DNA from 3 places in the Rhodospirillum centenum SW genome. Region 3 is predicted to be linked to each of the others. Evidence: riboswitches for the same ligand, from Rfam matches in the RefSeq annotation. Region 3 holds a riboswitch; each other region holds the start of a gene.
What was found. A riboswitch is a leader RNA that binds a small molecule or an ion and turns the genes downstream of it on or off. The one in region 3 is predicted to bind cobalamin.

Region 1 (7,096 bases), 380 kb from region 3:
CCGGAGGACCCGCGGCTCACGGCCGGCATCACCTCGTTCCGTCTCGCGGGCAAGGCATCGGCCGAGGAGAACGCGGCCGTCGCTGGGCAGTTGCTGGAGCGCTTCGGCATCTTCACCGTCCACCGCACGGGCGTGGCGAAGGGGGCCTGCGTGCGGGTGACGCCGGCCCTCTTCACCCGTGAGGAGGACATCCGGAAACTGACGGCGGCGCTCCGGCTGCTCGCCGGCGGCTGAGGCCGGCGGGCAGCGCGGGGCGGGCAAGCGCGGGGGCCCGGCGGCGCGGGCGGGGTCAGCGGACCCCGCGCGGCGCCCAGAGATCGTCCTTGGCGCCGTTCTCGTTCAGCGTCCGGGCCAGGATGAACAGGTAGTCGGACAGCCGGTTCATGTAGCGCAGCACCTCGGGATTGACCTCTTCCGCGCGGGCCAGGGCCACGACCCGGCGCTCGGCCCGGCGGGTCACGGTGCGGGTCAGATGGGCGAAGGCGGCGGCGCGGGTGCCGCCGGCCAGGACGAAGTTCGCCAGACGCGGCAGCCCCTCGTTCATCTCCCCCAGTTCCGCCTCGATCCGCTCCAGACCGCTGCCGTCGATGCGCAGGGCGGCTCCGGCCTCGCCCGGCATGTGCAGGTCGGCGCAGATGTTGTAGAGGTCGATCTGGATGGCGCGCAGCCGCGCATCCACTGCGGCGTTGTCCTCCAGCATGGAGCGCAGCACGCCGATCATGGCGCCGACCTCGTCCACCGAGCCGTAGGCCTCCACGCGGTCGGAGCATTTCGGCACGCGCACGCCGCGGCCGAGGGAAGTTTCGCCGCCGTCGCCGGTGCGCGTCACCACTTTGGTCTTGCTCATCGTTCTCTCCCTTTCCGGTCTCTCTCGGGTGTCGCCGCGGGACGGCGGGCCGCGGCACCCGGCGGGCGCAGCGGCGGGGACGGTGCGGCGGTCCGCCCCCTCATTTAAGGCGCACCGGGCATCCGGCCACCATCAGCCAGGCCTCGTCGGCCGCCGCGGCAGTGCGCTGGCCCAGCCAGCCCACCAGATCGCGGAAGCGGCGCAGCTCGGCTTCCATCGGCACCGGACTCCAGCCGATCTCGTCACCGACGATGACCGTGGGCCACGGGGCGGCGCGCAGATGCTCCAGGACCGCGCTCCACTCGGTCAGGATCGTGCTGTCGTCACGGTCGAAGCGCATGGCGGCCCAGATCACGATGCTGTCCAGGATCAGTCCGGACGGCGGCGGATCGAGCGCGTCCAGCGCGGCCGTCAGGTCGTCCGGCGCCTCCAGCGTGCGCCAGCCCTCCGGCCGTTCCTCCTGGTGCCGGCGCACGCGCGCGAGCATCTCCGCATCGGCGGGATCGACGCGGTAGGTGGCGGCGAAGACCACGTTCCCGCCCCAGCCGCGGGCGATCTCCACGGCGCGGGCGCTCTTGCCGCTGCGCACCGGGCCGGTCAGGAAAGTCACCGTTCCCATGGCATCGCCTCCGTTCCGGTCTGCACGTCAGACATGGATGATCACCTCCGCCATGGCCACCTGCACCACGGCGGCCAGCAGGGCGAGGCCCAGACCCGCCCGCCGGGCGCGCTCCAGGGCGCGGGGCAGGTCCTCCGGGCCGGGGGCGGTCCCCCCTTCGTTGAGGACATAGTGGCCCGGCTTGCCCAGGCGCAGCCCCAGGGCCATCGCCATGGCCGCCATCGGCCAGCCGCTGTTGGGCGAAGCGGTGCGCCGGGCCTCCGCCGCCAGGACCGTCCGCCGGTCGCGGCGCAGCGCATCCGCACCCAGCAGCGCCAGCGCCGTCAGCCGCGCCGGGATCAGGTTCAGCAGGTCGTCGGCGCGGGCGGCGACCTTGCCCGCCCATTCCCAGCGACCGCGGTAACCCCACATGGCATCCGCCGTATTGGCGAACCGGTAGAGCGCGGCTCCGGGCAGACCGGCCACCAGGAACCAGAACAGCGGCGCCACCAGGGAGTCCGACAGGTTCTCCGCCAGGGATTCGATGGCAGCCTCGCGCACCTGCTCCGGTTCCAGCTCCGCGGTGTCGCGGCTGACCAGAGAGCCCAGACGGGCGCGGCCGGCCGCCAGACCCTCGCGCAGGGCCGTCTCCGTGGCGGCGACCTCCGACAGGAGCAGGGTCAGGGCGAACATCGGCTTCAGCAGGAACGCCAGCAGCACCAGTTCCAGCCAGGCCGGCAGGTCGGAGACGAGCCACGTCGCTGCCCCCGCCCCCGCCACCGTGGCCGCCGCTCCGACGGCCCAGGCGACGGCGCCGGCCGGCAGTGCCAGCCAGGGCGGCAGATCGGGCAGCCGGCGGCCAGCGTGCTCCAGGTACTGGCCCATCCAGATCACCGGATGCAGCCGCGCCGGCGGCTCGCCCAGGAAGCGGTCGATCAGCAGGGCCAGCAGGATGGTCATGGCCGGGCGCTGCCGCGGAGGGGAAGGGCGTGCGTCACCGGGGGGCCGTCACCGCGCCAGGGCCAGCAGCGCGTCGAGGTCCAGATTGGCCTCCACATGGTCGGCCAGGGCCTCCAGGGCCGCCTCGGTCCGTGCCTCGAAATCGAGCGCCGAGGCCTGCGCCCCCACCCGCTCCAGCCAGGCGGAGCGGAACCCGTCCGACCCGAACAGGCCGTGAATGTAGCTGCCCGTCACCCGCCCGTCGGCGGATACCGCCCCTTCGGCCCGCGGGGCCGAGCCGTCGCCCGCATCCAGCATCATCCAGGGCCGCTCCAGGCCCGGCCCGGTCGTGCGGCCCATGTGCATCTCATAGCCGGTGACGCGGCGGCCGCTGTTGCGGTCCAGCCTGTCGATCTCGACCAGCCGCTTGTCGCCGCCGATCTCCGTCTCGATGTCCAGCAGGCCCAGGCCCGGCGTCTCGCCGGCCGGTCCCTCGATCCCGGCGGGATCGCGCACCACCCGGCCCAGCATCTGGAACCCGGCGCACAGGCCGACGACCCGGCCGCCGTGGCGGACATGGGCCAGGATGTCCACGTCCCAGCCCTGCTGCCGCAGCACGTCCAGGTCGGCGCGGGTGGTCTTGGAGCCGGGCAGCACCACCACGTCCGTATCGGCGGGGATCGGATGACCCGGGGATACCCAGCGCAGGTCCACGCCCGGCTCGGCCGCCAGCGGGTCCAGATCGTCGAAGTTGGCGACGCGGGACAGCCGCGGCACCGCCACCTTCAGGCCGCTGCCCACGCCGGTGGCCGGCCGCTCCAGCGCCAGCGAATCCTCCGCCGGCAGGCGGTCGGCCTCCTCGAACCAGCGGACCACGCCCAGGAAGGGCCAGTTGGTCATCGCCGTGATCGTGCCGCAGGCCGGCTCGAACAGGGAGAAGTCGCCGCGGAACTTGTTGACGATGTAGCCGACGACGCGGGCCCGGTCGGCCTCGTCCAGCAGGGCGTGGGTGCCGACCAGGGCGGCCATGGTGCCGCCACGGTCCAAATCGCCCAGCACGACGACCGGCAGGCCCAGCCGCTCCGCCAGATGCATGTTCGTGATGTCCGAGGCGCGGAGATAGATCTCCGCCCCGCTGCCGGCGCCTTCCACGATCACCAGATCCGCCTCCGCGGCCAGCCGCTCGAAGCTGTCCATGATCGGCGGCATCAGGCCCTTGCGCATCCGGTGATAGGTGCGCGCCGGGCAGTTGCCCAGCACCCGGCCGCGCAGCACCACCTGCGAGCCGATGTTCGTCTGCGGCTTCAGCAGTACCGGGTTCATGTGGATGGACGGCGCCACCTTGCAGGCGCGGGCCTGGAGCGCCTGGGCGCGGCCGATCTCGCCGCGTGCCGGCGTGCCGTCCGCTTCCGGCGGGGCGTCGGCGTCGGGCACCACGGCGGCGTTGTTGCTCATGTTCTGCGCCTTGAACGGGCGCACCACCAGACCGCGGCGGGTGAAGGCGCGACAGAGCCCGGCCACCAGCATGCTCTTGCCGACATCGGAACTGGTGCCCTGGATCATCAGCGCGCGGGCGCGGCGCGGAGCGTCCGTGCTGCGCGGCGTGTAGATGATCGGGGCGAGGCCGTCGCCGGGCGTCGTCGCGGAATCGGACATGGACTGGAAGCCCCTTCAGACGTGAAGGGCATGGGCATGGGGAAGACCGTGACGTCCCGTCATCCCCACCGGGGCGGCCGGATCGCGGTCGTTCCGCCGGGACACCCCGCCCGTGGACCATGATGCGTCGCGGCAGGTCTCCTGGCTCGCGGGTCGTCGCCTCGGCCCGGCCTTCCCGGAACCCTTGCGGGTCCAGTGGCGCGAACGGGAGAGGCTCACCGCCGACAGTTGCGGGGGCAGCTCCGGCCTTGCCGCGGACGGCGCACCGGATTCCCTCTTAGCTTCCGCACCCGGGAGGAGCGGAAGAACCGTGACGGCTGAGCTTTAGGAGACGGCCATCCCCCTGTCAACGCCCGCCTGCACGGCTGTGGACGGACCGCATGGCGATCCGTCATGCCCCTCCTGCGCCGCCGGAGCTTGACTTAAGCAGAACCTGCATTTACGGTATTTAGCGTTACGGTCCTCCGGACAACACAATATGTAGTTATCCGGGGGCTAAGAGGGAAGCCGGTGCAATTCCGGCGCTGCCCCCGCAACTGTCAGCGGCGAGCTGCCGACCTTTCATGTCACTGGTGCCGACCGGCACCGGGAAGACCGGACGGTGGCGCGGACCCGCAAGCCAGGAGACCTGCCGTAACCCAGTCTACCATCTTCGGACGGGGTGATCCGAAGGGAACCCGCCGGCGCCGCGCCGGGCGGTTCCCGACCCCTGTCCGCGTGCCGGAAGGGGAAAGACCCGCATGCCCGTTCATGCCCTTGCCACGCTGCCGAAGTCCGTGATCAAGCGTAGCGGTGAAGTGTCCGCCTTCAACGGCGACAAGATCCGCTCCGCCATCGAGCGCGCCGGCAAGGCGACCGGCGAGTTCGACGGGGCCGAGGCGCATCTCCTGGCGATCCAGGCGATCAAGGTGATCGGCCATCGCTTCCATACCGACGCGCCGCACATCGAGCAGATCCAGGACGTGGTCGAACAGGTCCTGATCTCCGCCAACCATTTCGCCACGGCCCGCGCCTACATCGTCTACCGCGAGCAGCGCGCCCGTCTGCGGCGCGACCGCAAGACGGTGGTGGATGTCGAGACCTCGATCAACGAGTACCTGAACCGGGCCGACTGGCGCGTCAACGCCAATGCCAACCAGGGCTATTCGCTGGGTGGCCTGATCCTGAACATCTCCGGCAAGGTGGTGGCGAACTACTGGCTGTCGCACGTCTACCCGGCGGAGGTGGGCCGCGCCCACCGCGAGGGCGACATCCACATCCATGACCTGGACATGCTGGCAGGCTACTGCGCCGGCTGGTCCCTGCGCACCCTGCTGACGGAAGGGCTGAACGGCGTGCCCGGCAAGGTCGAGGCGGCGCCGCCGAAGCACCTGTCCAGCGCCGTCGGCCAGATCGTCAACTTCCTGGGCACCTTGCAGAACGAATGGGCCGGCGCGCAGGCGTTCAGTTCCTTCGACACCTATCTCGCCCCCTTCATCCGCAAGGACAACCTGCCCTACGAGCAGGTGCTCCAGTGCATCCAGGAGCTTGTCTACAATCTCAACGTGCCCTCCCGCTGGGGCACGCAGACCCCCTTCACGAACCTGACCTTCGACTGGACCTGCCCGGAGGACCTGCGCGACCAGGTGCCGGTGATCGGCGGCGAGGAGATGGACTTCACCTACGGCGAGCTTCAGGCCGAGATGGACCTGATCAACCGCGCCTACATGGAGGTGATGACCCGGGGCGACAGCAAGGGGCGGGTCTTCACCTTCCCGATCCCGACCTACAACATCACGCCCGACTTCCCCTGGCAGAGCGAGAACGCCGACCGGCTGTTCGAGATGACGGCCAAGTACGGGCTTCCCTATTTCCAGAACTTCGTCAATTCCGAGCTGAAGCCGAACATGGTCCGCTCCATGTGCTGCCGGCTCCAGCTCGATCTCAGCGAGCTGCTGAAGCGCGGCAACGGCCTGTTCGGCAGCGCCGAGCAGACCGGCTCGCTGGGCGTGGTGACGGTCAACTGCGCGCGCCTGGGCTATCTGCACAAGGGCGACGAGGCGGCCCTGTTCCGCGCCCTGGACGAGATGCTGGACGTCAGCCGCACCAGCCTGGAGATCAAGCGCAAGGTGATCCAGCACCACATGGACAACGGGCTGTTCCCGTACACCAAGCGCTACCTGGGCACGCTGCGGAACCATTTCTCGACGCTGGGCGTGAACGGCATCAACGAGATGATCCGCAACTTCACGGACGATGCCGAGGACGTGACGACCGAGCGGGGCTACGCCTTCGCCGTCCGCTTCCTGGACCATGTGCGCGCCCGCATCGTGCAGTTCCAGGAAGAGACGGGCAACATGTACAACCTGGAGGCCACCCCGGCGGAGGGCACGACCTACCGTTTCGCCAAGGAGGACCAGAAGCGCTTCCCCGGCATCCTCCAGGCCGGCACGGCGGACCAGCCCTACTACACCAATTCCAGCCAGCTTCCCGTCGGCTTCACGGACGATCCGTTCGAGGCGCTGGAGCGGCAGGAGGAGTTGCAGCGCAAGTACACCGGCGGCACCGTCCTGCACCTCTACATGGGCGAGCGGGTGTCCTCGGCCGACGCCTGCCGCAAGCTGGTGCGGCGCGCGCTGGAGAATTTCCGCCTGCCCTACATCACCGTGACGCCCACCTTCTCGATCTGCCCCAAGCACGGCTATATCGAGGGCGAGCACGCCTTCTGCCCCAAGTGCGACGCCGAGCTGATCGCCCGCAAGCGGCAGACCTGCGCCGCGGCCGAGTGAGCGCCGCGGCACCGCATCGCCGGAACACCGGCCCGATCCCCCGACCCCCGGACAAGAGGACCCGACCCATGAGCTGCATGACCGAGACCGCCGAGATCGTCCTGAAGGACGAGGAGCGCCAGCCCTGCGAGATCTGGACCCGCGTGATGGGCTATCACCGCCCGGTCTCCTCCTTCAATTTCGGCAAGAAGGGCGAGTTCGCCGAACGCCGCTACTTCGCCGAGGCGAAGGCGGACCTCGGGGCCTGACGAAAGCGCATCCGGTGGCCGACCTCCGCGTCGGCGGCCT
Region 2 (7,096 bases), 1.0 Mb from region 3:
AGGCCTATCTCGCCTTCCTCTACACGCCCGAGGGCCAGGAACTGGTCGCCAGGCACTACTACCGGCCGCGCCTGCCGCAGCTCGCCACCCGCTACAAGGACCGTTTCCCCGCGCTCAAGCTGGTGGAGATCGCCCAGTTCGGCGGCTGGGGGCAGGCCCAGGCGACGCATTTCGCCGACGGCGGCGTGTTCGATCAGATCTATCGACCCGACGGGCGGTGACCTGGTTCCCGATCGGAGACCGTGGCTCCGGGATTCGAGAGTTGACGGACGGTATCGGAATCTGCACGCAATGGACCCCCCGGCGGACCGCGACCCGCGGTGTGCCGGGGGTTTCCGTCATCGGGCAGCCCCCACCACCGGGAGACTTGCGATGACCGTCCTCTGGCAGCCTTTTGCCCGGCCGCGTCGGTCGGTCATCCCCGGGCTGGGGCTCACGCTCGGCGTCACGCTCCTCTACATGGCCCTGGTCGTCCTGATTCCGCTGGCGGCGCTGGTCGCCCGCCCCTGGGAACTGGGCGTCGCCGGATTCCTCGATCAGGTGACGCAGCCGCGGGTGCTGGCGGCGCTGCGGCTCAGCTTCGGGGCGGCATTCCTGGGCGCCTGCATCAACGCCGTCTTCGGTCTGGCCCTCGCCTGGACGCTGGTGCGCTACGATTTCCCGCTGAAGCGGCTGGTGGATGCCGTGGTGGATCTGCCCTTCGCCCTGCCCACCGCGGTGGCCGGCATCGCGCTCACCTCGCTCTATGCCCCCAACGGCTGGATCGGGCAGATCCTGGCGCCGCTGGGGGTGAAGGTCGCCTTCACGCCGCTGGGGGTCATCGTCGCCCTGACCTTCATCGGCCTGCCCTTCGTCGTCCGCACCGTGCAGCCCGTGCTGGAGGATCTGGACAAGGAACTGGAGGAGGCCGCCGCCAGCCTGGGCGCCACCCGGGCGGAGACTTTCCTGCGGGTGATCCTGCCCACCATCCTGCCGGCCCTGCTGACCGGCTTCGCGCTCGCCTTCGCCCGCGCGGTGGGGGAGTACGGCTCCGTCATCTTCATCGCCGGGAACATGCCCATGGTCAGCGAGATCGCCCCCCTTCTCATCGTCATCCGGCTGGAGCAGTTCGACTATGCCGGGGCGGCGGCCATCGGCGTGACCATGCTGCTGGCGAGCTTCGTGCTGCTGCTGGTCATCAACCTGCTGCAACGCTGGACGCGGCGATGGGCCGGGCTGTGAGGGAGCCGCCCGTGACCGCCTCCCCCTGTGACGCCGATCCCGCCGTTCCGGGCAGAGCCGCGTCAGCGGCCAGGGGCGGGTCGGTCCTGGACGATCCTGTCGTGATCGAGCGGCCGCCGGAACGGCGCCGCGGCGTGCTGGAGGATCCGCTCTGGGTGAAGCTCCTGGTCGGCGGGACGGCTCTGGGGTTCCTCGCCCTCTTCATCGCACTGCCGCTCCTCGCCGTCTTCGTGGAGGCGATGCGGCGGGGCTTCGGGCCCTTCTGGGAGGCGCTGGTCGAGCCCGACGCCCTGGCCGCCGTCCGCCTGACCCTGACGGTGGCGGCCATCGCCGTGCCGGCGAACATGGTGTTCGGCGTCTGTGCCGCCTGGGCCATCGCCAAGCACCGCTTCCCCGGCAAGTCGCTGCTGCTGACCCTCGTGGATCTGCCCTTCAGCGTCTCGCCGGTCATCTCCGGCCTTGTCTACGTGCTGCTGTTCGGGGCGCACGGCTGGTTCGGCGGCTGGCTGCGCGAGCACGACATCCAGATCGTCTTCGCCGTGCCGGGGCTGGTGCTGGCGACCCTGTTCGTCACTTTTCCCTTCGTGGCGCGTGAGCTGATCCCGCTGATGCAGGCGCAGGGCACCGACGAGGAGGAGGCGGCCGTCACCCTGGGCGCCAGCGGCTGGCAGACCTTCCTGCGGGTGACGCTGCCGAACATCAAGTGGGGCCTGCTCTACGGCGTGCTGCTCTGCAACGCCCGGGCGATGGGGGAGTTCGGCGCCGTCTCCGTCGTCTCCGGCCACATCCGGGGGGAGACGAACACGATGCCGCTGCATGTCGAGATCCTCTACAACGAATACAATTTCGTGGCCGCCTTCGCCGTCGCTTCCCTGCTGGCGCTGCTGGCGATCGTGACCCTGGTTGCGAAGTCGCTGCTGGAATGGCGGTTCGGGGCCGAGCTGGCCGCCACCCGCAGGCATTGAGGGGCTGCGCATGAGCATCGTCCTGTCCGGCATCACCAAGCGGTTCGGCGTCTTCACGGCGGTCGATCATGTGGACCTGACCATCGCCCCGGGCGAGCTGGTGGCGCTGCTGGGGCCATCCGGATCGGGCAAGACGACCCTGCTGCGCATCATGGGCGGGCTGGACTTCGCCGATTCCGGCCAGCTTCTGATCGACGGCCAGGATGCCACCGCGACCGAGCCGCACGCCCGCCGCGTCGGCTTCGTCTTCCAGCACTACGCCCTGTTCCGGCACATGACGGTGTTCGAGAACGTGGCCTTCGGCCTGCGGGTCGCCCGCCGTCGGCCGAAGCTGGCGGAGGCGGAGATCCGCCGGCGGGTCCTGGAACTGCTGGATCTGGTCCAGCTCGCGCAGCTTGCCGACCGCTATCCGAACCAGCTTTCCGGCGGGCAGCGCCAGCGGGTGGCGCTGGCGCGGGCCCTGGCCACGGAACCGCGCGTGCTGCTGCTGGACGAACCGTTCGGGGCGCTGGACGCCAAGGTGCGCAAGGAGCTGCGGCGCTGGCTGCGGGAGATCCACAAGGGCATGGGCGTCATCACCGTGTTCGTGACCCACGACCAGGAGGAGGCGCTGGAACTGGCCGACCGTGTCGCCATCCTGCATCGGGGGCGGCTGGAGCAGGTGGGCACCCCGGCGGAGATCTACGACCGGCCGGCCACGGCCTTCGTCTGCGATTTCCTGGGCGGCGGCACCCGGCTCGCCTGCACCATCCAGGGCGACCATGCGGAGATCGCGGGGCTGTCGCTGGCCCTGCCGGCCGGTGCCTGGACCCGTGGTCCCGGGATCGCCTTCGTCCGGCCGCATGATGTGGAGGTGCTGCCCGCCGCCGGTCCGGGCAGCCTGTCCGCCCGGGTCCGGGCGGTGCAGCCGGTCGGCCCGGAGCTGCGGCTCGACCTCGACCTGGACGGACAGGTCATGGAGGCCCTGCTGGACCGCCGCACGGCCGATGCGGGGGCGCTGACCCCCGGGGCCGCGGTGGGCGTCAGGCTGCGCCATGTCAACATCTTCCCGGCCTGAGGGATGGCGCCGTTTCCGTCAGGCTGTCGCCTGACCCTGGCGCACGACCGTCGGGCCGAGAGGTGCGAATCAGACGGCAGACACCGCGTTAGCGTCATGTTAACGTAGTTACGCCTCACTTGGGGAGTAACGCGCTCGGAGGCTGTGCGGTGCGTGTCATCATCATAGGATCACAGGCAGAGGATCTGGCGGCGGCCCGGGCGCAGTGCCAGAGCGGTCGGCTTGCCGTCGTCGGCACCGGCGGCTGGCAGGATGCGGTCCGTCTGTTCGATGCCACCCAGCCATCGGCGGTGGTGCTCGCCTCCGCCCCCTTATCCCCCGAAGCCGCCGGGGCGATCTGGTCCTTGCGCGCCCGCGATCCCTTCGTCGCCATCGTGCCGCCGCATGCGGCCTCCGCCATGCCCGGTCACGTCGCACCCGCCGCGCCCGCGGCAGGCGGTCCGTTCCCGATGGGCGGTCTTCCGGGCTGATCCGCCGCCGGCCGGTCGCCGGGTCCTGGGGGCGCGCGCTGGGGCATATCGGGTTATGCGTGTCGCCGCTGCCACAGGTTTCGGAACACCGCCGCTCATCCCTTGTGCCGCGGTTCCGACTAGGCTAACCCTCAGCCCGCCGAAGGTGCCCCGGAAGGGGTGAAAAGGGAACGCGGTGCGGGTCGCAAGGCCCCAGGCCGCGGCTGCCCCCGCAACTGTGAGCGGCGAGCGCTCGCCCATTCATGGCCACTGGGAAACTGGGAAGGCCGGGCGAGCGTCGTGACCCGCAAGCCAGGAGACCTGCCTTCGGAAACGCGTCGCACGGCCGTTGGGCGGGGTGTCCTGGCGGGGCGGATTTCCGTTTCGTGCCGGCGCTTCGGAAGGAGCGTGCCCGTGTCGCTGCCATGCCTGCCATGGCGGTGCCGGACCGGCCTGTCATCCCCCCGACGCGGCAGGTCCGCCGCGCCGGCTGTCGGGCCCTGCTTCCGATTTCGCATCCTTGTGGAACGGAGCCAGAGAAGTGCCCAAGTCCTCCCTGTCGTCCCGTCGCCGTCACGCGCTGTTCGCCGGCCTGACCGCCGCCTCCTGCCTCGGTCTGGCGGTGCAGGCCCAGGCCCAGAGCGCAGGGCGCGATCCCCTGGTCGATGAGATCGTCGTCACCGCGACCCGCACCCCGACCCGGATCGACCGCGTCGGCAGCAGCATCAGCGTCGTCACCGCGGCGGACATCGCGCGCAGCCAGCAGTCGCAGGTCCTGGACGTGCTGAAGCGCGTCCCTGGCATCAGCATCTCGCGCAGCGGCGGCGTCGGCGCCACCTCCAACGTCCGGATCCGCGGCTCCGAGACCAGCATGGTCAAGGTGCTGGTGGACGGGGTGGAGATGAACGACAGCTCCGGCGCGAGCCGCGATTTCGACTTCAATGCCCTGCTGAGCGACGACATCGAGCGGATCGAGGTGCTGCGCGGGCCGCAGAGCGCGCTCTACGGCAACGACGCCATGGCCGGCGTCATCAACATCATCACCCGTCAGGGCGACGGCCCGCTGACCGTCCGCGGACTGGTCGAGGCCGGTGCCTACGACACCTTCCGGCAGAATCTGTCCCTGTCCGGCCGCTCGGGCGACGTCGATTATTCGCTCTCGGGCAGCAACTACAAGACGGACGGCTTCTCCCGTGTCGGCGCGGGCGACGAGAAGGACGGGTCGGAAATGCGCTCCCTGCGGGGGCGGCTCGGCTGGCGCGCCAGCGAGGCGCTGCGCTTCGACTTCTCTGCCGGCTGGGACTGGCTGGACACCGACTTCGATCCCAGCGCCAGCAGCGACGGTCCCGCCTTCCAGGAGAAGGAGACCCTGTTCGGCCATGCCGGCGCGTTCTTCACGGCGCTGGACGGCCGGCTGGAAACCACCCTGTCGGTCGGCGCCAGCCGGACGGACCGCGACTTCGACGAGCCCCAGGGCTGGTACCGCTATTCGACCTTCGACAGCGACCAGCTCAGCGTTGACCTGATGTCCAGCCTGAAGCTGCGCCGGGCGGATGTCGCCACCGTCGGCCTCGCCTGGGACCGGGAGAAGGCGGAGACCACCACCACCAGCAGCCGGGGCGTCACCACGCCGGGCGTCGATGCGGATGTCGAGACCTGGGGCGTCTTCGGCCAGTATCTCGCGGCCCTGACCGAGGAACTGTCGGTCACCCTGGGCGCCCGCCACGACCATAACGACCAGTTCGGCGGCGACACCACCTGGCGCGCCACGGCGGCCTATGCGCTGTCCCCGGTGGGCACCACGCTGCGCGCCAGCTACGGTACGGCCCGCCGCGCGCCCAGCCTGTACCAGCTCTTCGACCCGACCTACGGCAACCGGCGCCTGGAGACGGAGAAGAGCTGGGGCGCCGATGCCGGGATCGAGCAGGCCCTCTTCGACGGCAAGGTCACCGCGGGCGTGTCCGTGTTCCGCAACAGCTACCGCAACCTGATCGCCTTCACCTCCAGCTACGTGAACATCGGCCGCGCCCGGACCCAGGGCGTGGAGACGACGCTGGCCGTGCAGCCGGTTTCCTGGCTCTCGCTGGATGCGAACTACACCCTGCTGGACACGGAGAACCGGGACAACGGCCGCGACCTGCCGCGGCGGCCGCGCCATTCGTTCAACCTGGGCGCGGACGTGACGGTGACGGACGCGGTCACCCTGGGGGCGGACCTGCGCCATGTCACCTCGCAGCTCGACCGCGCGTCGGCCACCTCGCCGCGGGTGGACGGCTACACGGTCGTGAACCTGCTGGGCCGCTGGGAGCTGACGGACAGCCTGAGCCTGTTCGGCCGGGTCGAGAACCTGTTCGACGAGGACTACCAGGAGGTCCTGAACTACAACACGCCCGGCCGCTCCGCCTATATCGGCATCCAGGCGGCGTTCTGAGCATGGGCCGGCGCGTCGCCGCCGCCCTCCTGCCGCTCGCCCTCGTCCTGTCCTCCGTCGTCCTGTCCGTCGCGGGCCTGCCCGGTCCGGCGGCCGGGGCGACGGACGGGGTGGGGGCGGCGCCCCGCCGTGTCGTCTCGCTCTCGCTCTGCGCCGACCAGTTCGTGCTGGCCGTGGCGGAGCGGGAGCAGATCGCCGGCCTCAGCCGCCTTGCCGCGGACCCGAACCTGACGCCCTTCGCGGCGCAGGCTTCGGGTCTGCACCGGCACGGCGGCACGGCGGAGGAGATCCTGATGCTGAAGCCCGACCTGGTGGTGGACGGCGGTTTCACCCGCGGTCGCACGGTCGCCATGCTGGAGCATCTCGGCGTGCCGGTGCTGCGGCTGCGCGGTGCGGTGACCCTGGCCGGCATCCTGCCCCAGATCGACGCCGTGGCGGCGGCGGTCGGGCAGCCGGAGCGAGGCCGGGCGCTGCGGCGCGCCCTGGAGGCACGGTTGGCCGGGGCGGGCACCGCCCCCGCCCTGGGCACCGCCATGCTGTACCGGCCGGGGGGCGAGGTTCCCGGCTCCCGCGGCATCGTCAACGACATGATGGCCGCGGCCGGCCTGACGAACATCGGCGGGCGTCTCTCCACCCGCCCGAACGGCCGTGTCATGGTGGAACAGCTCGCGCTCGATCCGCCGGACGTTCTGGTGGTGGACAGCCGCCGGCCGGACCGGCCCGGTGTGGGCCAGTCGGTGCTGGACCACCCCGCGCTGCGCCCACTGGCAGGGCGGATGCGGGAGGTGTCCTTCCCCTTGAAGTACTGGCTCTGCGCCGGCCCCGGCTCCATCGACGGGGTGGCCCTGCTGCGTGAGGCCGTCCGCGGCGGGGGAGGGGCGTCATGACCGCCGCCGCTGCCGACCGAGCCCGCCCCCCGGACGCAGCCCGGCCGCGGGGAGACGGGCTCCTGCTGGCCGGGCTTGGGCTGCTG
Region 3 (7,096 bases):
CTGCTGCCTTGTCTGGCGGATGTCTCCCGCGCTGCCGTCGTCGGTCTCGACCATGGCAGCATCGAACGGGCGACCCAGATCCTGAACCGGATGACCGCCAATCTGGACGGTGCGCATCTCGAACTGGATGCCTGACGGGGACCTCGCGGACGGCAGTGTCGCCCGTGCCCGGTCCAGGAAGCCGGGGATCAGGGTTGGTCGAGGCTGAACGCGACCGGCACCTCCACCACGGCGGCGACGGGCAGTCCGTCCCGGTGTGCCGGGTCGAAGCGCCAACCCTTCACTGTCTCCAGGGCGGCATCGTCCAGCAGGGCCCAGCCGCTGCTTTCCACCAGGGAGACCTGGACCGGCTCTCCCGAGGGGCCGACCGTGACCCGCAGCAGCACCTTGCCCTGGAGGCCCTGGCGCCGGGCCGCCTCCGGATAGGCCGGGGTCGGATTGTCCGGCCGTGCCCGGGCCGGCGACGGGGACGCCTCGCGGCCGGCGGGCACGCGCGGGATGAACGACTCCAGGTCCACCGGCTCCGGCGCCGGCAGGGGCGGGGGCGCGTCCGGCGCGCGCAGCGCCTGCGTCGCCTGCGCCGTCAGACGGGGCGGGGCGATGCGCACCGGCAGTTCCGGCCAGGCCAGATGCGGCAGCCCCTGGGGTGTCTCCGGCCCGGCGGCTGTCTCCGTTCCGTCCAGCGCGGTGGCGGGTGGCATCCCCGTCACCGTCGCCAGGGCCGCGGCGGCGGCCCGGCGCAGGGCGGCCCGCGACGGCTCCCCGCCCGCGGGGCGGACCAGCACCTCCACGGCGGTCTCCTCCAGGGGCGCGCGGCGCTGCGGGTCGGCGGCCAGTCCCGCCAGCAGGCCCAGCCCCAGCAGGTGCGCCGCGGCGGACAGGGTCAGCGCGCGGCGGGTGATCCGCGCCCTGCGGGCGGCGGGATCGGGGCTCAGGGGCGCGGGCGTGGCAGCGGCCAGGAGGGGCAACGGCGGTCCTTCTCGGGGGGCAGGCACCCGGCCGGGGATCAGGATTCCGGGTCCCGCCCCAGCCGTTCCCACGGAACGTAGGCGACCGCGCCGCCCGCTTCCAGCGTCAGCATCCGCACACCGTACACCGCCTCCAGCAGCGCCGGGCGCAGCACCTCCGCCGGCGGGCCGTCCGCGGCGACGCCGCCGCGCGACAGCAGCACCACCCGGTCGCAGTACCGGGCGGCCAGCGTCAGGTCGTGCAGCACGACCAGCGTCCCCATGCCCTGCGTGCTGCCCTGGCGCAGCACCTCCATCACCTGGAGCTGGTGGTAGGGGTCGAGCCCCGCCACCGGCTCATCCGCCAGCAGCAGGTCCGGCTCCACCGCCAGGGCACGGGCCAGCAGCACCCGGGCGCGTTCGCCGCCGGACAGCGTCGTCACGACGCGCTCGCGCAGATGGGCGACGCCGCACTGTGCGAGCGCCCGCTCGATGGCGGTCGCGTCGGCCGCGCCGGGGGCGCGCCAGGGGTCCAGGTGCGGCAGCCGGCCCAGCGCCACCACCCGCTCCACCGTCAGCGGCCAGTGGACGGCGGTGGACTGCGCCAGATAGGCCAGACGGCGGGCCAGCAGCCGGGGTGGTACCCGGTCCAGGGCGGCGCCGTCCAGGGTCACCGTCCCGGCATCGGCCCGCAACAGCCCGGCCAGACACTTCAGCAGGGTGGTCTTGCCGGCACCGTTGGGGCCGATCAGCCCGACCAGCTCACCGTGTCCCAGGGTGACGCCGGCTTCGGCCAGGACCGTCCGTCCGGAATAGGACAGGCGCAGGCCGCGCCCTTCGAGCAAGGGAGCGCTCATGCCACCCTCCGCCGTGTCCGCAGCACCAGGGCCAGGAAGAACGGTGCGCCCAGCAGGGCGGTGACGACCCCCAGCTTCAGTTCGGACGGTCCGGCCCCGCCCAGGCGGACGGCGACGTCGGCCGCCAGCGTCAGCGCCGCCCCGCCCAGGGCGGACAAGGGCAGCAGCCGGCTCGGCCGGTGTCCCACCAGCGGGCGCAGCAGGTGCGGCACGATCAGGCCGACGAAGCCGATGGTCCCCGCCACCGACACGGCGGCACCGACCGCCAGCGCCGTGCCGACGATCACCAGCGCCCCCAGCCGGCCGATGGCGAAGCCCAGGGAGCGTGCCGTCTCTTCCCCCAGGGTCAGGGCGTCCAGGCCGCGGCCGGTGCCCAGCAGCAGCAGCGCACCGGTCAGCATGAAGGGCGCCGCCAGATAGACATGGTCCAGGCTGCGGTCGGAGAGCGAGCCCAGCATCCAGAAGACGATCTCCGCCAGGGCGAAGGGGTTGGGCGAGAGCGACAGCGCGAGCGAGGTCAAGGCGCCCGCGAGGCTGCTGATGGCGACGCCGGCCAGGATCAGGGTCAGCACGCCGGCATCGCGCCCGGAAAGGGTATAGAGCAGGGCCACCGCCAGCAGGGCGCCGGCCATGCCGCCGACCGGCAGCGCCAGGGGAAAGGCCAGCGACAGGCCGCTGTAGAAGGTGACGACGGCCCCCAGTGCGGCGCTGGCCGACACGCCCAGCAGTCCTGGTTCGGCCAGCGGGTTGCGCAGCAGGCCCTGGAGAGCGGCGCCCGACAGTCCCAGGACCGCGCCGATCAGCAGGCCCAGAATGGCCCGCGGCAGCCGGATCTCCGCGAAGATCACGGCGGCGGTGCTGTCGCCGCCGGCCCACCAGTCGCTGACCGCCGTGGAAAGCGACACGGCGCTGGGTCCCACGGCGAGGGAGGCCACGAACAGCAGCGCGACCAGCAGGGTCAGGGCCGGGACCAGCAGTCCCGCGGAAAGCTCCCGCGTCATGGCCCGTCCGCCGCGGCGGGGGTCTGCGCCACCTGCGTGCCGGCGCCCAGGAGTGCCCGCCGCGCTTCGGCCAGCCGGACCACCGCGTCGGCGATGAAGGGAGCGCCGCAGCTCATCAGCGGGCCGGGGATGTCGGGCCGTGCCCGCGGCGGGACGCTGCGGGCCAGGGCGGGGTGGCGCAGCAACTGGTCGGCCAGCGACGGGTGCGCCTCCGGCCCCCGGTCGGCGACCAGCAGGTCCGGCGGGTCGGCGGCCACGCTCTCCACCGGCAGATAGCCGTATCCGCGCATGCCGTGGCCGGCGGCATAATTGGCGAAGCCCGCCGCCGTCAGCACCGCGTCCGAGAGGGTGCCGCCGCCCGCGGTGAAGCCGCCCGGCTCCAGCGTCAGGGCGGTGGGACGGGCGCTGTCGCGGGGGGCGGCGGCGGCCAGCTTCGCATCCATCTCCGCCAGCAGGGCCTCGCCGCGCTCAGGCACGCCCAGCGCCCGGGCGACCTCCCGCGTCTGGGTCCGGATGTCGTCGAAGCCGGAGGCCAGCCCCAGTTCCACCACGGGGATGCCGCGGGCCCGCAGCAGCGCCACGGTGGCGCGGGTCGTGTAGGTTCCGGCCAGCACGATGTCCGGCCGCAGCGGCAGGATCTCCTCTGCCACGCCCTGTACGACGGGCAGCGCCCTGGCCTCGGCTGCGACATGGGACAGGCCGGGATCGCGGGCCAGATGCGACAGGGCCGCGATCCGCTCCGGCGGCAGCAGCAGGACCGCAAGCTGGTCGGTGCAGAGGTTGAGCGACACCACCCGCTGCGGACCGTCGGCGGCGTGGGCTTGCCACGCCGCCAGCAGGGTCACGAGGGCTGCCAGGGCCCGCCGCATCAGTATGTCGCCCGGAGGCCGACGAGGATGCCCCGGTCCGGCTGTGCGAAGCCGTTGGGGTCCTCGATCGTCCGGTCGAACAGGTTGCTGCCGCGGGCGTAGAGCTGGAGGTCTTCGCGCGCCTGCCAGGTCAGCGACAGGTTCGCCAGCCAGTAGCCGCCGGCCGTACCCTCTGCACCGTAGCCGCTCCCGTCGGGATAGATGTAGTCACGCCGCCGCCCGATGAAGGAGACTTCCGGGGCCACGGTCAGGCCCGCGACGGGCTCCAGCGCCGCCGTGAAGGCCAGGGCATGCTCCGGCCGGCGCAGCAGGCGCGCGTCGGTCTGCTCGTTGCGGGCATCCGTCCAGGTCCAGCTCGCCGTCAGCTCGGCCCAGTCCGCGGGGCGCAGGGTGAGGATCGTCTCCACCCCCTTGGTGTGCGCCTCGTTGACGTTGACGACCGTGCTCGTGAAGTCCGGGTTGTAGCGGTAGGTGATCAGGTCGTCGATGTCGCTCTGGAACCAGGTCACCGACAGGGTGGCGAGGTTGCTGCGCCCCGCCCCCGGCAGGTCGGTCTCGAACCCGGCCTCCCAGCCGACGCTCTTCTCCGGGTCCAGGTCGGGATTGCCGCGGTAGCCGTAATTGTTCGTGCCGAAGCGGTCATACAGGGTGGGCGCCTTGAAGGCGCTGCCGGCCGCCGCCTTCAGGCGGGTGGCGAGGGAGGGCAGCGGCACGACCGCCCCCAGGCGCCAGGTCGTCGTGGTGCCGAAATCGTCCGGATGCTCGTTGCGCAGGCCGGCCGTCACGTCCACCGCGTCGAACAGGCGGGCCTGGGCGTGGACATAGAGGGCAAGGCTGTCGGCATCCGCGTCCACGGCGCTGGTGTAGGGACCGTAGGCGGAGACGGAGCGGGTGTCGAAATCCACCTCGTCCCGCACGAACGATGCGCCGAAGCCAAGCACCCCGTCCTTCACCGCCGCCGTCGCCGGCAGGGTCAGGTTGTTCTGCCAGTCGGCCTGGGTCCGCACACTGTCGTAGGTGTCGCGGCTGTAATCGGCGGAGACGCTGTCCGGATCGTTGCGGTAGGTGCGGTCGTAGCGGCTCTGCCCCACGCTCAGCCGGGAGTTCAGCGCCCCGCCGAAGAACAGCCGCTCGCCGGCAAGCTGCCAGGCCAGATGGTCGCTTTCGCCGGTGGAGTTCGGCTCGTCCTGCGGGACATTGTCGAGGTCGCTCTCCGCCCTGCGCCAGCGCAGCAGCGCCTCCAGCCGGCCGTTCTCCAGCCGGACCACGGCCTTGCCGGTGGCGGTCAGGGCGTCGAAGCCGTCATCCTCGCCCAGATTGCCGGCCATCCGCGAGGGCGTGGCATTGTCGCCGTCGGTGGTGAAGCCCTGGACGCTGACGCCGTAGTCCAGATTGTCGAGCGTGCCGTAGAGGCCGGCGCTGCCGCGCCAGGTCTTGTCCGTGCCGGCAGCGGCATCGACCTCGGCGGTGGCGGCGGTGGGGCCGCCGGCACGGGTGATCATGTTGATCACGCCGCCGATGGCGTTCGAGCCGTAGAGGGTGGAGGCGGGGCCGCGCACCACCTCGATCCGGCTGACACCCTCAAGCAGGTCGTCGCCGAAGTTGAAGGCGCCGGCGGTCATGGCCGGATCGTTCACCGGCAGGCCGTCCAGCAGCACCAGGACATGGTCGCTGTTCGTACCGCGCAGGAACAGAGAGCTGTTGCCGCCGGGGCCGCCGCTGCGGGTCAGGGCGGCACCGGGCAGGGTGCGCAGGGCATCCGGCAGGGTCTGCCAGGCGTTGCGCCGGATTTCCTCGCGGTCGATGACGCTGACGGAGGCGGGAATGCGGTCGATCGGCGTCGGCGTCCGGGTGGCGGTGACGACGATCTCCTCCACCGGGGAAGCGTCATCGGCCGCGGCCGTCGCGGGGAGTGCCGGCAGGAGGAAGGCCGCTGCCAGGAAAGGCAGCGGAAACCGGGGTTGCGGGAAGACGGTGGGTCGCTTGTGCATCGCTTGCGTGCCGGCTGGCGCCGCGACCGCGCAGGGCGCGGGTCGGGCGGTTGGGGACTCTGGGTCCCCGTGGACACGGCACGGCTCCGCCTCCGCCGGGAAACGACCGGCGCGGTACTGGCGGCAGACACGACTCGTCAGAGGACGCATGCGCGCACCCCCGTCCACGGCAACCCATCGGGCACGTCACCGCAAAACGGAGGACCGTCCCATCGATGCACCCCGCCCGATGGTTGCGTGACGCTTCATGCCGGCAGGTCTCCTGGCTCTCGGGTCCGCATCCGACGCCCGGCCTTCCCAGTTTCCCAGTGGCCTGTTCCCGTCCGTGCGGACGGGGGGCGGCGAACTCGCCGATCACAGTTGCGGGGGCAGCCACGGCGTTGGCCCCACCCGGTCACCCAGGCGCAGGCCGCACCGTCGTTCCCTTTTCACCCCTTCGGGGGGACCGACACATGTGCGGCACTGTAGGGAAAACGTCCGGACCCGACAAGGCGGCTCCATCGCCGCAGGGGGCAACCCTGGGACGGCGAGCGCCCCGTTCCCGACCCGGCCGCAAGGCTCTAGCATCGCCGGATGGATACCGCCCCGCACCACCACCCCCACCGCATCGGCATCACCGGCAGCGCCGGCGTCGGCAAGACGACACTGGCGGAGGCGTTGGGCGGCCGGCTGGACCTTCCGGTGATGGCGGAGGCGATGCGGCCGCTGCTGGAGGCCGGATTCGATCTCCACACCCTGACGCGCGAGGGGCACCGCGCCCTGATCCGCGCCCAGGCGGATGCGCTGGTGCGGGCGATGGCGCAGGCAGACGGCGGCTTCGTCACCGACCGCACGCCGCTGGATTTCGCCGCCCATTGGCTGTCCAACGGGTTCGGGGTGGACGATCCCGCCGCGACCGAGGCGCTGCTCGCCCGTGCGGTGGCGGCGATGGCGGACTACAGCGCCGTGCTGCTGCTGCCCTGGGGCTGCATTCCGCTGGAGGATGACGGCGTGCGCTTTCCCAATCCCTGGATGCAGCTCCATTTCCAGGAACTGGTGGCGGGGCTGTGCCGGCGCTGGGTCGATCCCGCCCGGCTGGTCATCGTGCCCGACCGGGCGATGGCGCCGGAAGCGCGGCTGGACTGGGTGCTGCGACGACTCGGCCCCGGCTGATACGGGAGGGGCGGGCCGGTCACGGAGGCGACCCGTCAGTCGTCCTCATCCTCGTCCGGCAGGGGCAGGGCGGCCCCGGTCAGCACGGCCTCGTCCAGCAGGGCGCCGCGTAGATTGGCATCGATCAGGTTGGCGCCGGTGAGGTCGGCCCCCCGCAGGTCGGCCCCGGAGAGGTTCGCGTTGCGCAGGTTCGCCCGCACGAGGCTGGCCTTCACGAGCTTCGCGCCGGACAGGTTCGCCGGCCACAGCCGGCCGGTGGGACGGCCGTCCGGTCCCTTT

Region 1: it holds a riboswitch for cobalamin, as region 3 does, so the genes downstream of both, RC1_RS01500 (cobyric acid synthase) here and RC1_RS03145 (TonB-dependent receptor plug domain-containing protein) in region 3, are expected to answer to the same signal.
Region 2: it holds a riboswitch for cobalamin, as region 3 does, so the genes downstream of both, RC1_RS18515 (TonB-dependent receptor plug domain-containing protein) here and RC1_RS03145 (TonB-dependent receptor plug domain-containing protein) in region 3, are expected to answer to the same signal.

Annotation. Positions count from the first base shown of each region.
Region 1 covers NC_011420.2:330,168-337,263, reverse strand. The annotation lists gene RC1_RS01520 (aminotransferase class V-fold PLP-dependent enzyme) at 1-234, shown strand, start outside; gene RC1_RS01515 (cob(I)yrinic acid a,c-diamide adenosyltransferase) at 290-847, opposite strand; gene RC1_RS01510 (bifunctional adenosylcobinamide kinase/adenosylcobinamide-phosphate guanylyltransferase) at 948-1,466, opposite strand; gene cbiB (adenosylcobinamide-phosphate synthase CbiB) at 1,494-2,405, opposite strand; gene RC1_RS01500 (cobyric acid synthase) at 2,454-4,040, opposite strand; cobalamin riboswitch at 4,155-4,368, opposite strand; cobalamin riboswitch at 4,481-4,690, shown strand; gene RC1_RS01495 (ribonucleoside triphosphate reductase) at 4,781-6,808, shown strand; gene nrdD (anaerobic ribonucleoside-triphosphate reductase) at 6,877-7,056, shown strand; gene RC1_RS01485 (anaerobic ribonucleoside-triphosphate reductase activating protein) at 7,071-7,096, shown strand, end outside.
Region 2 covers NC_011420.2:4,041,965-4,049,060, forward strand. The annotation lists gene RC1_RS18490 (sulfate ABC transporter substrate-binding protein) at 1-221, shown strand, start outside; gene cysT (sulfate ABC transporter permease subunit CysT) at 373-1,221, shown strand; gene cysW (sulfate ABC transporter permease subunit CysW) at 1,206-2,186, shown strand; gene RC1_RS18505 (sulfate/molybdate ABC transporter ATP-binding protein) at 2,197-3,243, shown strand; gene RC1_RS18510 (hypothetical protein) at 3,393-3,713, shown strand; cobalamin riboswitch at 3,840-4,035, shown strand; gene RC1_RS18515 (TonB-dependent receptor plug domain-containing protein) at 4,234-6,123, shown strand; gene RC1_RS18520 (ABC transporter substrate-binding protein) at 6,126-7,010, shown strand; gene RC1_RS18525 (FecCD family ABC transporter permease) at 7,007-7,096, shown strand, end outside.
Region 3 covers NC_011420.2:712,073-719,168, forward strand. The annotation lists gene RC1_RS03120 (MarR family winged helix-turn-helix transcriptional regulator) at 1-135, shown strand, start outside; gene RC1_RS19815 (energy transducer TonB) at 189-968, opposite strand; gene RC1_RS03130 (ABC transporter ATP-binding protein) at 1,007-1,804, opposite strand; gene RC1_RS03135 (FecCD family ABC transporter permease) at 1,801-2,805, opposite strand; gene RC1_RS03140 (ABC transporter substrate-binding protein) at 2,802-3,674, opposite strand; gene RC1_RS03145 (TonB-dependent receptor plug domain-containing protein) at 3,674-5,665, opposite strand; cobalamin riboswitch at 5,901-6,130, opposite strand; gene RC1_RS03155 (AAA family ATPase) at 6,239-6,817, shown strand; gene RC1_RS03160 (pentapeptide repeat-containing protein) at 6,853-7,096, opposite strand, start outside.